DNA from 3 places in the Salinivibrio sp. SS3 genome. Region 1 is predicted to be linked to each of the others. Evidence: predicted binding sites of a transcription regulator. Region 1 holds the regulator's gene; each other region holds the start of a gene.
What was found. Region 1 encodes CRP, which controls carbon source genes, mostly activating them, when cyclic AMP is high. Its sites were predicted from a motif close to TGTGANNNNNNTCACA; they were not measured.
Positions count from the first base shown of each region.

Region 2: a site for CRP is predicted at 1,867-1,882, ahead of BGL48_RS11850 (NupC/NupG family nucleoside CNT transporter). Genes of this name have one in related genera too.
Region 3: a site for CRP is predicted at 2,796-2,811, ahead of BGL48_RS12395 (glycogen/starch/alpha-glucan phosphorylase). Genes of this name have one in related genera too.

Region 1 is NZ_MEBQ01000012.1:14,302-19,122, reverse strand. Features, by position in the region: gene astD (succinylglutamate-semialdehyde dehydrogenase) at 1-143, shown strand, start outside; gene BGL48_RS06220 (DUF1338 domain-containing protein) at 154-945, shown strand; gene BGL48_RS06215 (hypothetical protein) at 1,015-1,881, opposite strand; gene crp (cAMP-activated global transcriptional regulator CRP) at 2,012-2,644, opposite strand; gene BGL48_RS06205 (phosphoribulokinase) at 2,894-3,763, opposite strand; gene BGL48_RS06200 (YheU family protein) at 3,820-4,038, opposite strand; gene BGL48_RS06195 (hydrolase) at 4,167-4,821, opposite strand, start outside.
Region 2 is NZ_MEBQ01000042.1:36,825-41,645, reverse strand. Features, by position in the region: tRNA gene BGL48_RS11855 (tRNA-Ser) at 173-263, opposite strand; gene BGL48_RS11850 (NupC/NupG family nucleoside CNT transporter) at 445-1,653, opposite strand; gene BGL48_RS11845 (NRAMP family divalent metal transporter) at 2,232-3,509, shown strand; gene BGL48_RS11840 (Bax inhibitor-1/YccA family protein) at 3,717-4,385, shown strand; gene BGL48_RS11835 (TusE/DsrC/DsvC family sulfur relay protein) at 4,616-4,821, shown strand, end outside.
Region 3 is NZ_MEBQ01000043.1:115,431-120,251, forward strand. Features, by position in the region: gene malT (HTH-type transcriptional regulator MalT) at 1-2,441, opposite strand, end outside; gene BGL48_RS12395 (glycogen/starch/alpha-glucan phosphorylase) at 2,948-4,821, shown strand, end outside.

The DNA of each region.
Region 1 (4,821 bases):
GTGGGCCAGGCGCGTCGGGGAACTTACGCCCTAGCGCGTATTATGCGGCAGACTATTGTGCTTATCCCATGGCCTCCATGGAGGGCGAGCAGGTAGTGCTGCCCGAGACGTTCGCCCCCGGTATACCGACGCAACAGGACTAAGGAGAGCAACATGGACAGTGGCCAAGCGTTATTCGACAAACTGTGGCAGGACTACATCAACCGCCTGTGCCCATCAGCACACAAGGTGCATGCCTTGTTAGAAGAAGGGCAGCCTTTGATCAATGATCATATTGCCTTGCGGACATTTGGATTACCCAAGGTTGGGCTTGAGGTATTGGCGCGCCCCTTCCTGGCGTTAGGCTATCAGCAAAAAGGGGACTATACCTTTGAAGCGAAAAAGCTCAACGCCTGCCATTTTGAGCACCCCGATCCTCTGATGCCAAAAGTCTTTATTAGTGAGTTGATGGTTGAGCAATGCTCGCCCGCGCTTCAGGCGATTGTTGAGAAGCTGGTGGCACAAGTTGATGCGTCGTCACTCACAGGGAGTGACTTTCTCCATCAGGGTCGCTTGTGGGATCTTGACTGGGCAACCTATCAAACACTTGCCGAAGAGAGTGAATATGCGTCTTGGGTGGCGGCACACGGTTATGGTGCCAACCATTTTACCGTGAGTGTGAATCAGCTGAATGCGCATGATGATTGCCTCTCGGTGAATAACCGATTGCGCGACAATGGCTTTGCGATTAACGAGTCAGGCGGGGAAGTCAAAGGTGACGCGTCGGTGTATCTGGAGCAATCCTCCACCATGGCAGATCGCGTGCCAGTTGCTTTTTCTGATGACACGCAAACCATCCCGGGTGGTTTTTATGAGTTTGCTAAGCGTTATGTTCTGCCCAATGGTGAGCTTTACCAAGGTTTTGTGGCTGCCTCGGCAGACAAAATCTTTGAAAGCACCCATTAGTGCGTCGCGCATCGCTTAATCGACATCATAGGAAAAAGGGAGCGTGTACTATGCTCCCTTTTTTATCGTCTATTGAGCCTCGATATCGAGCCAATACGTGTCTGGAATGGCTTGTGTTTCGTTGCTTAAATGCGGGTTATCGACCCGGATCACGGTGCGTTCACCAATGTTGGCTTTTTCAAACGTTTCTTTGACCAGCGGAGCGTTGTTGAAAAACTCAATAAATGATCCGTCTTGGTATGCCGCTTCAAAAGCACCATTCAACATGTCGGCGACGTCAGCATGTTGCGGAGACACAAACAGGAACATCGGGAAGCGATAGATCAGCATCAGATGCGGGTCAACTAACAGATTACCGTATTGTGGCCGCTCGGCTAATTCACTAAAAGGCTCAATCAAGGCACGCGGGAAGAGATCAGCACGACCTGTATCAACCACTTTGAAAATATTTTCAAAGCTCGATATTTCGCGTACGCGAAATCCCGCTGAGTTGAGCACCTTGACGTCGGCCCAGCCCTGTCCCTGAATCATAGTAAGAGACTGCAAATCACCCGCGCTACTTATCTGAGCGAGTTGGGGCTCCGTGGCTTGGTTGGTAATAAACAGGCGATGGCCGAGTAGACCACGAAACACGGGATAGCGAATGGGGATCAGTTCAGATTCCAGCGTGCGGTCGGCACCCAGCCAGTCGATAGTGAGCTTGCCTTGCTTGAGCATTTCCACCTTACGAGACTGAGAGCCAATTTGGCCGTCAAAAGCTTGCAAGGTGACAGGCTCTCCTGATTTTTCGGCAAGAAACTCAATCAGCTCAATGGCATAGAGATCAAGCGCCGACCCAGCGCGTGGCTCGGGGTGCACAATTGTGGTATTGGACACGGCATGGGCTGAAAACACAGAGAGCGCCAAGGCGGTGAGAGAAACCATGAGTTTTTTCATAAACGATACCTTGTTAGTTTTATGTTAACCATATCGTTTTGAGTGTAGAAGTTATCCAGACGCTTGCCAGAAAGCGGAGATAAAAAAACCGACGCCAGGGCGTCGGTTGGTGATACAGAGAGCGGCGCAATTAGCGTGTGCCGTATACCACGATGGTTTTACCGTGTGCGGAAATGAGGTTTTGCTCTTCCAGCATTTTGAGGATACGTCCCACGGTTTCACGCGAACAGCCGACGATTTGGCCAATTTCCTGACGGGTGATCTTAATTTGCATACCATCAGGGTGAGTCATGGCATCCGGCTGTTTAGCCAAGTTCAACAAGGTTTGCGCGATGCGGCCTGTGACGTCCAGGAAGGCGAGATCCCCGACCTTTTGGCTCGTTACCTGCAAACGACGCGCCATTTGTGAAGACAGGCGCATTAAGATGTCAGGATTCACTTGAATGAGCTGGCGGAACTTCTTAAACGAAATTTCTGCCACTTCACACGGTGATTTAGCGCGCACCCAAGCAGTGCGCTCCTGGTCTTCTTCGAAAAGTCCGAGCTCACCAATGAAGTCACCTTGGTTAAGGTAAGACAGGATCATTTCCTTGCCTTCTTCATCTTTGATCAGTACGGCCACAGACCCTTTCACGATGTAATACAAGGTCTCCGCCTTCTCACCTGCATGGATAAGCGTGCTTTTAGACGGATACTTATGAATATGACAATGTGAAAGGAACCACTCGAGTGTAGGGTCTGTTTGAGGTTTTCCTGGAACCATATAACTTATTTCCTCTGCATGTGTTGCCCGGCAACAACGTCCTATCTTTGTCTGAGGGGTAACCCATCAGATCATTGCACAGAATACGAAGTCTGAACGCGGGCTACAAGCTCACTGTATGTTAACAAGAGTGTATCTTTTTTTGTTGGTGATTTCTTGATTTTGATCTAGGCCAACCGCCTAAAAATCTGGCAAAAACGTGGCTAAGATCACGGCTTGAGAAGTAATACATCATGGATGCGCTACGCCTTAGCCAATCTTGCCTTTTTCTATCAATTGTTGGATCAATGGACGGATGATCAATTCCATCGCAAAGCCCATTTTTCCTCCCGGCACCACTAAGGTGTTATGCCGTGACATAAACGACCCGGTGATCATTTGCAACAGATAAGGGAAGTCGACGTTTTTCATTCCACGAAAGCGGATCACCACAAAACTTTCATCCAAAGACGGGATACCTTTGGCATTTAATGGGTTTGAGGTATCTACCGTCGGCACGCGTTGAAAGTTGATATGGGTGCGAGAAAACTGCGGGGTGATGTAGTGCAGGTAATCATCCATTGAGCGCACAATCGAGTCGGTCACCGCCTCACGAGAGTGGCCTCTATCGCGCGTATCGCGGACAAATTTTTGAATCCACTCTAGGTTGACGATCGGCACCATTCCAATCAAGAGATCGACATGCTGTGCAACATTGACATCACCATCGACCACCCCGCCGTGCAGTCCCTCGTAAAACAATACATTGGTATTGTCGGCTAAGTCTTGCCATGGCGTGAAGGTGCCAGGCATTTGGTTATAGGGCACCGCTTCATCAAAGGTATGTAAATAGCGGCGATATTTCCCGGTGCCTTGCTCACCATACTCACGGAAAAACTGCTCGAGCCGCGGGAAATCGTTGGCCGTGGGGCCAAAGTAGCTGATATGTTTGCCTTGTTCACGTGCTTTACGGATCTCGACGTCCATTTCAGGACGGGTAAAGCGATGAAAGCTATCCCCTTCTAGCCAGGCCGCTTTGATGTTCATCATCTGGAACATCTTTCGGAAGGCTTCCGAGGTGGTGGTGGTACCGGCTCCTGATGAGCCGGTGACCGCAATAATAGGATGTTTAGCCGACATGACGCGCCCTGTCATTCAGTCTGAATTTGTATCGCGATACGGCGTGTACTGCGATGCTAAGAGCCGAGTGCTGTTTTACGACGAATATCCACTGTCTCGTGCAACTCGGAATATACAATCACGGCGTCCCCGGATTGCAATTGTTGGCGAACATCATCCACTTTTTGTGCAAAGCTGACTTCTTGCTCACCATAATCGGTTCCTTCCCGTAACACAAAGTGCTCGATTAACGCTGTCAGCGTCTCGTCAGGAATCGACTGCCATGGAACCATCATACTACATCACCTTTTATTGATCTCAGGATGGCATCCTCGGATGCCTGATGTGAATGTTGTGAATTGGCTCGCATTTTACCCGATCATACCAGTCAATGCAGTGGTTCTCTTTGCTTCCTTTGACGGTGTTAACGCGCCGACTTACTCAGTGACTCATGCGGCAAATAAGCGGCGAGCCAGCCAGGCACCGCTTGCTCAAGCCAAAACTGAGGTTGGCGCCAACTACCGGCGACAAAGCCAACATGGCCGCCATGCTCAGTGAGTTGATAGTCAATGTTCGCGGGTAATGGGGAGGTTGGGATCACCGCGTCGGTCATAAAAGGATCGTCTTTGGCATGAATGATGGCCAACGGTGTCTTAATGGTATTAAGCACGGAAAGGCCGCTACAGGCGTGATAATAATGGTGCGCATCGTCAAAGCCATGAAGCGGGGCTGTCACGGTTTGGTCAAACTCGAACAGGGTTTTTATCGTCGGGCGCTCCCCCGCGTGCCATCGGCCCACTTGTTGATGACGTGTGAGTTTTTCCGCTAGGGTTTGGCGCATCGAGCGCAACAAATAGGCTTGATAAACACGGGAAAAGCCTTGTTGGATACGCATCGAGCAGGCGGCAAGGTCAAGTGGCGGCGACACGGCGCAGCCACAGGCCACGATGGGATCATCGTGATAGTCCGCCAGGTAACGCACCAGCATGTTCCCCCCCAAAGAGACCCCGACTGCGCCAATTTGACTCTTTGGATAGGTTTGACGCAAATGGGTGAAGAAGGCACGCGCGTCCTGGGTT
Region 2 (4,821 bases), on a different contig from region 1:
TGGCGGCGTCCAAAAGGCCTTACAGGGCGATTTTTTGCGGGCTAGGTTATCAGATGCTGGGCAGTGTGTTTAGGCAAAGGGGTCTAAAATGTTGGCGCGGTCAGGGTTTGGGAGTTTGTGGGGGGGGATAAACGCAAAAAAGCCGCTGACTGGGCAGCGGCTTTTCGGTATGTGGCGGAGAGATAGGGATTTGAACCCTAGAAGGGCTATTAACCCTTGCCGGTTTTCAAGACCGGTGCTTTCAACCACTCAGCCATCTCTCCGGAACGCGGCGTATAATATTGGGTTCGCTGTGGCTTGTAAACCCTTTATTTGCCGCTTTTTGTCTGCTCGCTCAAGCCGTGATCAGGTTGGCGATATTGGTAGCAAAAAGCGATTAGCTTGCCGCCAACCGCCCTGCTTTTAACTGAGAGACGTTAGCTGAGTCTCTTTACCGCGCAGTAATTATAGCGCGATAAAAATACCCGCCAGTGCCGCACTCATTAGGTTGGCAAAGGTGGCGGCAATCACTGCGCGCACGCCCAAGCTTGCCACATCTTTGCGGCGTTCGGGCACCATCGCACCAATAGAGCCCAGTTGAATGGCAATTGAGCCAATGTTGGCAAAGCCACACAAGGCAAAAGTCACAATCACCTGGCTTTGCACCGACAAGTTCGCTTTGATATCGGCAAAGGATAAGAAGGCCACAAACTCGTTGAGTGCGATTTTCTGCCCTAACAGGTTGCCGACGGCAAACACTTCGTGCACCGGCACACCAGTAAGCAATGCTAGGGGTGAGAATAAATAGCCGAACAGGGTTTCTAGGCTTAAGCCTTCGAGCTCAAACAGCTCACCAATACTCCCGAGCCCAGCGTTTAGCATCGCAATCACGCTGATAAAGGCCACTAGCATGGTGCCGACGGCCACCGCGACTTTCATACCGTTCATCGCGCCGCTGGCTAAGGCGTCAATCGCGTTCGCTTGATCGCTATCGCTGATTTCAACCTGGTTTTGCTCCGCCGGTGTTTCCGTCTCAGGGACGATGATTTTGGCCATCAATAGCCCGCCCGGTGCGGCCATAAAGCTGGCAGCAATCAGATATTTCAAATCCACACCCATCGCCGCATATCCGCCTAACACACTGCCGGCCACCGAGGCCATGCCGCCGACCATAACGGCGAAGAGTTCAGAGCGGGTCATTTTGCTAAGAAAAGGGCGAACTACCAAAGGAGATTCGCCCTGAGAAAGAAAGATGTTGCTGGTCGCGACCAAGGATTCTGCGCGGCTGGTGCCGAGTAATCGCTGTATGCCGCCGCCGAGGAGTTTAATAACCCACTGCATGATGCCGAGATGATAAAGGAGAGAAATCAGCGCACTGATAAAAATGATTAACGGCAGTACTTTAACAGCGAAAATAAACCCATCGTTCGCCAGTGGCCCAAACACAAACTCGATGCCTTCGTTGGCAAATGAGAGTAGTTTAGCCGCGCCATTACTCATTGCCCCAAGCATGGCTTGACCAAAGGGAATATAGAGCACCAGGGCAGCAAACCCAGCTTGCAAGCCAAACGCGCCTAGCACTGTTCGCCAGTTGATGGCTTTGCGATTGGTGGAAAATGCGCACGCGCACAGAAACAGAGCGACCAGACCTGCCGCACTATAGAGAAGTTGCATAAATAGATTACCTTGCCGTTGTGTTGCACTTGCGGTACGGATGAGTACGACACGCTGCCGGGGTGGCAAGAGGTTCCATCATGCGTTACATCGTACCGCGGGTTCGGTGAAGGTGGGCCCGACCTTGGACGCTTTTTCTTCAGCCGCGAATCGCGACACAGTCACTCTTTGGCTATCGCTGTGCAAAGAGCACATGTTGGGCGAGCATTCTATTGTGATTAAGCTCTCATTTCCAGCATAATTTGACGCTCGATCACACTTATTGAGTGGTTGTTGACCATTGCAAACGGCCCTTTTGGCTTTGTCTTGTCCCTCAGACAATGGTCGGATGTTTATCCCTCTCTTTTTGTGTCACGTTGTCAGTGTCTATCATTCACACTCGGCATCACGCCTACGTTTAACAAATTTGGCAAGATTGGTTGACTCGTTTGGCTCATATGATATTCATGGGTGGCTATTGACAAAATTATTGAAGGTAAAGTGATAAAAATAAGCCTCAATGGAAAAAACAAAAGCAATAGCGCTAAAAAATACAACAAAGCAAACACAACAACGCAACCACAATAAAGGAAACACACATGCAAACCGTCTCTTCGCATCAGACAGGACCTAGCTTGTCGGTGATGCAACGTCTACGCGCATTGGGGCCAGGAATCATGATGGCCGCGGCAGCTGTAGGCGGCTCTCACCTTGTTGCTTCAACCAAAGCCGGAGCCATTTATGGCTGGCAGCTTGCGGCATTGATCCTGCTCGTTAACTTGTTTAAATACCCCTTTTTTCGAGCAGGCGTACAATATACTGCGGGAACCGGTGAAACCTTGGTCGAGGGCTATGCGCGTTTAGGTCGCCCTTACCTGTGGCTGTTTGTCGCACTGAGTGCCGTATCTGGGGTGATTAACACCGCGGCCTTGACCTTATTTAGTGCCAGCTTGCTCAGCTATTTTGTGCCGTTTGATCTCTCACTGACGGTGCTCTCGAGCATTATTGTGGCTACCTGCTTAGTCATCTTGATTGCGGGACATTACAAAGCGCTGGATACCTTATCAAAAGTGATCATGGCGACGCTGACTTGCGCCACCTTGGTGGCAGTGACGATTGCCGTGGGGAATCCTGTCGCGGTTGAACCCAACTTCAATGCACCCTCGATTTGGTCTGTCGCCGCCATCGGCTTTATTGTGGTGACCATGGGTTGGATGCCGGCTCCGATTGAAATTTCTAGCATCACCTCGGTGTGGCTCAAGCGTAAAGCGCAATCTGATCCGATTAACGCCAAAGCGGCGCTGTTTGATTTTAACGTCGGTTACATCGGTACCGCGCTGTTGGCGATTGTGTTCTTATCACTCGGTGCCTTGCTTCTGCATGGCAGCGGGGTTGAACTAAAGCAATCGGGTATTGGCTTTTCGCATCAGTTAGTGGGCCTGTATGCCGCCACCATTGGTGAATGGTCGCGCTATTTGATTGCGGTGGTGGCCTTTTTCTGTATTTTTGGCAGCACCATTACCGTGATTGATGGCTATGCGCGCGTGGTGTCTGAATCACAACGCTTGTTGCGTGAACAAACAGAAGCCGAGGCGCCCCCGGGTATCGCACAAGGCTGGATGATGCTGATCTCGGTGTTGGCACTGGCGATTGTGGCGTTTTGGACCGGCGCACTGCTGACCATGCTTGATTTCGCCATGGTCGCGGCATTTGTCACCACGCCTTTCTTTGCATTGCTCAACTATATTTTGGTGACCAAACACCGCTTGCCGCCTGAAGTGACCATGAGCAAAGCGATGCGCGCATTGGCAATCACCGGATTAGTGTATTTGTTCGGCTTTTTGGCCGTATTCGTCTGGTGGAAGTGGTTGATGTAACAAACTTTACCTTGTTCACGCTTAAGGGGCTGGGTTAACATCCTTTTACAACTTCAGCAACGGTGTTGGGCGTGGATAAGGTATTATTGACTTTATAAAAGCCAGTCGTGGTTTAGGTTAAGGACGTGGGCGGCTTGAAAAAGTGAACGACTGCCCACATAACTGTCGTATATAAAAATGGATTGTTAACCCAACCGGGAGAACGTTATGAACGATCGTATCGTTTCGCACAGCCAGTCACAGCAGAGTGCGTTATCTACAAACAAAGTGCTACGTAACACGTATGCACTGCTATCGATGACACTGATCACCAGTGCTATCGCGGCCTTTATCGCTATCGCTGTCGGCATCGGCCCAATGATGTCGCTAGGTATGACCCTAGGTGCGTTGGCGATCGTGTTCTTTGTGCTACCACGCACCATGAACTCCTCTGCCGGTATTGTATGGACCTTCGTGTTCACCGGCCTTTTAGGTGCCTCGTTAGGCCCAACGCTGACCTACTACTTGAGCCTGTCTAGCGGCCCAGGGATTGTGATGCAGGCTCTCGCCACCACAGGTATGGTGTTCTTAGGCCTATCGGCGTATGCCATTACCTCTAAGAAAGACTTCTCTTTCATGGGTGGTTTCTTGGTTGCCGGTGTGATTGCCCTTCTGGTGGCAATGGTCGCGAACATCTTCTTGCAGATCCCAGCGCTGAGTCTGGCAATCAGCACTATCGCGGTACTGATTTTCTCAGCCTTTATTCTGTATGACACCAGCAACATCATTAATGGCGGCGAGACCAACTACATCCGCGCCACCGTGTCGCTGTATTTGAACATCTTCAACATCTTCGTTCACATGCTAAGCATTCTTGGCTTTATGAACGACGACTAAGCCCCAAGGTTTAGTCAGTCACAAACACAAAGAGCCGGCACACGCCGGCTTTTTTTTATGGCTGCGTTTTTTATCCCTAAAAGCGGGTGATTGCAAAGCGCGCCCACTCAGTGCGGCGCGCCACATCCCGCACAGTGAGCGCCAGTTGCACTCGCCCTCCCTGCTCGCTATGCTTTGCAGCCTTAATCAAAGCGATAACGTCCGGTCAGATGACGAACAAAGGTAAGACTATGCTGGTGTATGAAGGTGAAACCATTGCGACGGATGCGCAAGGGTATTTAAAAAATGTGGACGATTGGCACGAAGCCCTGGTGCCGCTGCTTGCCGAACAAGAAAACATTGCGCTGACCGAGGGACACTGGGAAGTGATTCACTTTGTCCGCCATTTTTATCAAGAGTACAACACTTCACCAGCGGTGCGTTTGTTGGTTAAGTC
Region 3 (4,821 bases), on a different contig from region 1:
GTGGAGCGTGAGCGCTGATGGCTGGCGATTTCTTTTAATAGCTGCTGTGCCCGGTGGCGCTCTAATGCGCCGAGCGCATGTTGTTCAATCAACGCGTGCAGCAATGATGAGAGCGCATCACCTTCGATTAAAAAGTTACCCATCATCCCGGTTTGATTGGTTAGGATCAGGGCATCTTGCAAGAGACTTTTGGCGTATTCCGTCTCTTGCACTTTACTGGCGAGCACGGCCTCGACGATGAGATTGCGGTTTTTATCCGTCACTAAGTTGGCCCGGTTCGCTTCGCGGCGCAGAAAATCGACCGCTTGACGTGCTTGATCATACTGACCCAAATGCAGGTGCGCGCGGGCAATGTTTCGCCACTGAAGCTGGCTAAAGTGGTTGCAGGCGGTCGCGGGGCGAACGGCTTGATGTAACCACTCATCCATATTGGTCAGTTCGTTTTTGGCGTGCCAATAGAGCAATAGCGAGAGTGACGCGTTAGCGGTCCAATCAACATGATAAACTGATTCTCGTAGAAGGTGCTCTATGTGCTCAATGCTTTTGGCCGCTTTATCTAACTCACCGCGACTAACAGCCACGCGCGCGAGCATAGAGTAGCTATGCAAATGCTTGCTCGGCGGTTGGTTTTCCAAAACCTGTAGCCCCTTATACGCACAGGCTTCAGCTTCATCCAGACGGTTCCAACACCAGAGTATTTGGGCGCGAAGCCGTAGAGCAAATTCATGTAAAGGAACTTGATGCAATTGCTGATCTTCAATGAGCTGATCGGCGCTGTCGAGCAACTCAAACGCGGCTTGCACATAGCCTTGTGCCAGGAGAATTTCACTTTGCTGTAAAATGGCCCACAGCGCTTGGTGATATACCTGATGCTGGCGCGCTAACTTTTCCGTTTGTTGCATCATGGATAAAGCGCGATCCAGTTCGCCGAGCACATGATTCACCTCGCCAACCACGGAAGTCGCGACAATACGTCCTCGGTAATTGGCGCTATCGAGTTGCTCGAGTGCTTTTTCTGCCAGCTGCATCGCTTGCTCAGGCTCATTCGCATTAATGGCTACTTGGGCAAGCAGGGCATTGGCATTGCCTTGGTAATCAATATCCAGTGGAATGTCGCGGGCTTGATACGCCTTTTCGGCACTGGCCAATAACTCGCCAACTTCGTGATACCTATGTTGGCTTTGTGCTAACCAAGCACGCAGTAAGCTCAAATTGGGGTATTGGTATAAAAGCTCATCACTGAGCTTGATAATCGCGGATTCGAGTGTGGATAGTTCGCCACGATTGAACATACGCCAGCCGTGTTGATTGAGGATATCGGCCAGCAACGCATCGTCTTTGGCATAGCGTGCGTGGCGCAAGGCTTGATGAGGGGACTGCAGCTTTAGCCAAGCCAGTGCCGCGTGTCGATGCAAGGTTTGTTGCTGGTGGGGGATCCTGGCTTGGCGCTCGTGGGCCAAAAACTCCGCGAATAAATGGTGAAACCGGAACCAATTGTTATCCCCCTCCAGCGCATAGATAAACAAACCATAGCGATTCAGTGACTCAAGCATGCCCAGGGCGTCTTCTCGCTCGGTCAAGGCGAAAACCAGTTCATCATTGAACATTTCTAACACTGAGACTTTCATCAGAAACTGACGTGTCTCCGTGTCAAGCAAGTCGAAAACTTCTTCCGCTAGATAGTCCCAAAGATGGGCATGGTTGAATTCTGCACACGAGGCGGCGCTTTGCATTAGCGTGCGTTTTTGGTGCTGCGCTTGAATGGCGATCAGTTGCAGCGCGGATGGCCAACCTTCGACGTAGGTACATAAGGCATTTGCGGTCGATTCATCGACGCCATCGTCGATACGTTGGTTGAAAAACCGGGTTGTCTCTTCGTTATCGAACGCGAGAAGCTCGTTGCCTATCTCGATCATCAGGTCTCGCACGCGTAAGTTCGCGGTGCCCAGTGGTGGGTTAGCGCGTGACGTCACCACTAACGTGAGGTTCTCTGGCATGTGCTTGATGAAAAAGCGCATCGCTTCATGGATTTCTTCGTTATCAACTAGTTGATAGTCGTCCAGCACCAAATAGCTGCTGGCGTGAAACCCGGCCAGTTCGGCAAAAACATCAGACAAGAGCGCACGAAGTGATGAGAATTGGCGTTTTTCCGCCAGTTTTATCGTATTAGCGCAGCCTTCTTGGGTGGCTTGGTGCAACGCTTGTAATAAATAGTTTATGAAGCGAAAGCTGTCGTTATCACTGTCATCAATGCTAAACCAACCGACATTGGGTTGATCGGCGAGCCACTGGGCAGCCATGGTGGTTTTGCCATAACCGGCCGGAGAGCGAAACAGCACCAGCTTATAGTGGGGGGCTTGTTGTAAAATATCGAGCACTCGCGGGCGCAATATCGCGTTATAAAGCCGTCCAGGCCGAGTCAGCTTTGATGGGATCCACATAAGACACTGTCCTTCACTACAAATGCGGTGCGTCATCTTTGGTGCGCACCTCTGTCCTGATTGCAGTGTATGTAACTTCAAAGACACAAACTATGATCTATCCCTGATCTCTTAACGGGTGCCCTAATTTAGTGCAACTACGCCTTATAATTGTGATATATATCACTTAATTGCCTTGTTCTTGGCTTTTTTTATCGTCGGTGTACACATTGATGTTGGTTTGTAAGGGTTTAATTTGCGCTAGCGCACAAAAATCACCAAAGGCTAGACGGTTTTTTTCATCGCCGGCTTAGACAGGCTTTTGTCTCATAGCGTGATGAAGATCACCAGTCAGTGGGCTGTGCTTCATTTTGATGAGAGCCCGCTCACTGTTGATGTGTGACCTGGCTCTCTACGCCCTATGGTCTCCTCCTTTGATGAGAACGACGTGGGAGGATGTTTGCCGTGCTCGGGTTGGGCAGGATGACTAACCATCAAGGTTTCATTCCATTATCGAGAGCAACGACATGACACCAAAACAGCAACATGCGTTTGATAAAAGTGCGTTTAAAATCAGTATGGTTCAACACTTAACCCAGCTAGGTCACGCACCAGATACTGCTCAACTGCGTGACTGGTACCTCGCGCTTGGCCGTGCATTAGCCGAACACACGACGAGTGACTTGGTGGCCACTGAACACGATCAAGCCATTAAACAAGCGAAAAGTGTTAACTATTTATCCCTCGAGTTTTTGATTGGTCGTTTAACCGGGAACAACCTCATTAGCATGGGCTTGTACGATGCTATCGCCGATGCCGTGAGTGAGCTTGGGCTTGGGTTAACGGATTTACTCGAACAAGAGCGTGATCCGTCTCTGGGTAATGGCGGCTTGGGACGTCTGGCGGCCTGTTTTATGGACTCTTTGGCGGCACAGCAGTATCCAGCAGTGGGTTACGGATTACATTATGAATATGGGCTTTTCCGTCAGTCTTTTCATGAAGGGGCGCAGCAAGAGGCACCTGATGCGTGGCGCGAACCGGAAGGCTACCCATGGGAACTGGTACGTCCTGAATTATCCCAAATTATCGGCTTTTATGGCCATGTTGAGGTCGTTGAAGAAGCAGGGCATACCTATCGTCAATGGGTGCCGAGCTTGAAAATCCAGGCAATGCCTTGGGACTTACCCATTGTCGGTTACCAAAGCAACACCGTTTACCCATTGCGTTTGTGGGAAGGTCGAGCACTGACACCGTTCGCGCTTGATGCTTTTAATGCAGGCGACTACACCCATGCGCAGCAAGCTGATATCGATGCGGGTAATTTGACCAAAGTCTTGTACCCGAACGATAACCACGACGCAGGTAAAACGCTGCGCTTGATGCAGCAGTACTTCCACAGTGCCGCCTCGGTCGCAGATATCCTCCGTCGTCACCTAGAGGCTGGTCATGCTCTAGCGGCGTTGCCAGAGTATGAAACCATTCAATTAAACGACACCCACCCCACCATCGCGATTCCTGAGCTGATGCGCGTATTGCTGGATGATTATCGTCTGGGCTGGGATGAGGCGTGGTCAATCGCCAGTCGTACTTTTGCTTACACTAACCACACCTTACTGCCCGAAGCGCTGGAAACCTGGAGTGAGGCGTTGATTGCGCGCTTGCTGCCGCGTCATATGGAGATCATTTTTGAGATTAACCATCGCTTCATGCAAGAGGTAGAAGCGAAGTGGCCCGGCGATGTGGCGAAAAAGCAGGTGTTGTCAGTGATTGACGACAAAGGTGAGCGCATGGTGCGTATGGCGAATCTATGTGTGGTTGGCTCTTATGCGGTAAATGGCGTTGCGGCGTTGCACTCTCAGTTAGTTAAGCGTGATTTATTCCCAGAATTTGATGCGCTATATCCGGGCCGCATTCAAAATGTGACCAATGGCATTACACCGCGTCGCTGGTTGAAGTTCTGTAACCCTGACTTGTCCAACTTGATCAGTGAAAAAATCGGTGAGCAGTGGCCAGCGCAATTAGAGCAACTCGAGCAGATTGCTCAATACGCCGATGATACTGCGTTTCAAAAGATATTCATGGATGTCAAAAAGCGCAACAAGCAGCGTTTGGCGGGATGGGTTAAAGAGCACCTCGATATTACCCTCAATACCGATGCGATTTTTGATGTACAAATTAAGCGTCTGCATGAATATAAGCGTCAGCACTTGAATCTATTGCATGTGATTTCGCTCTATCAGCGTTTGCTTAACGAGCCAGACTTTGACATGGCGCCACGAGTGGTCTTTTTTGCCGCGAAAGCCGCGCCTGGCTATGAATTAGCAAAATCGATCATCTATGCAATTAATAAGGTCGCTGAAACCATTAATAATGATCCACGGGTCGGTGACAAGCTCAAAGT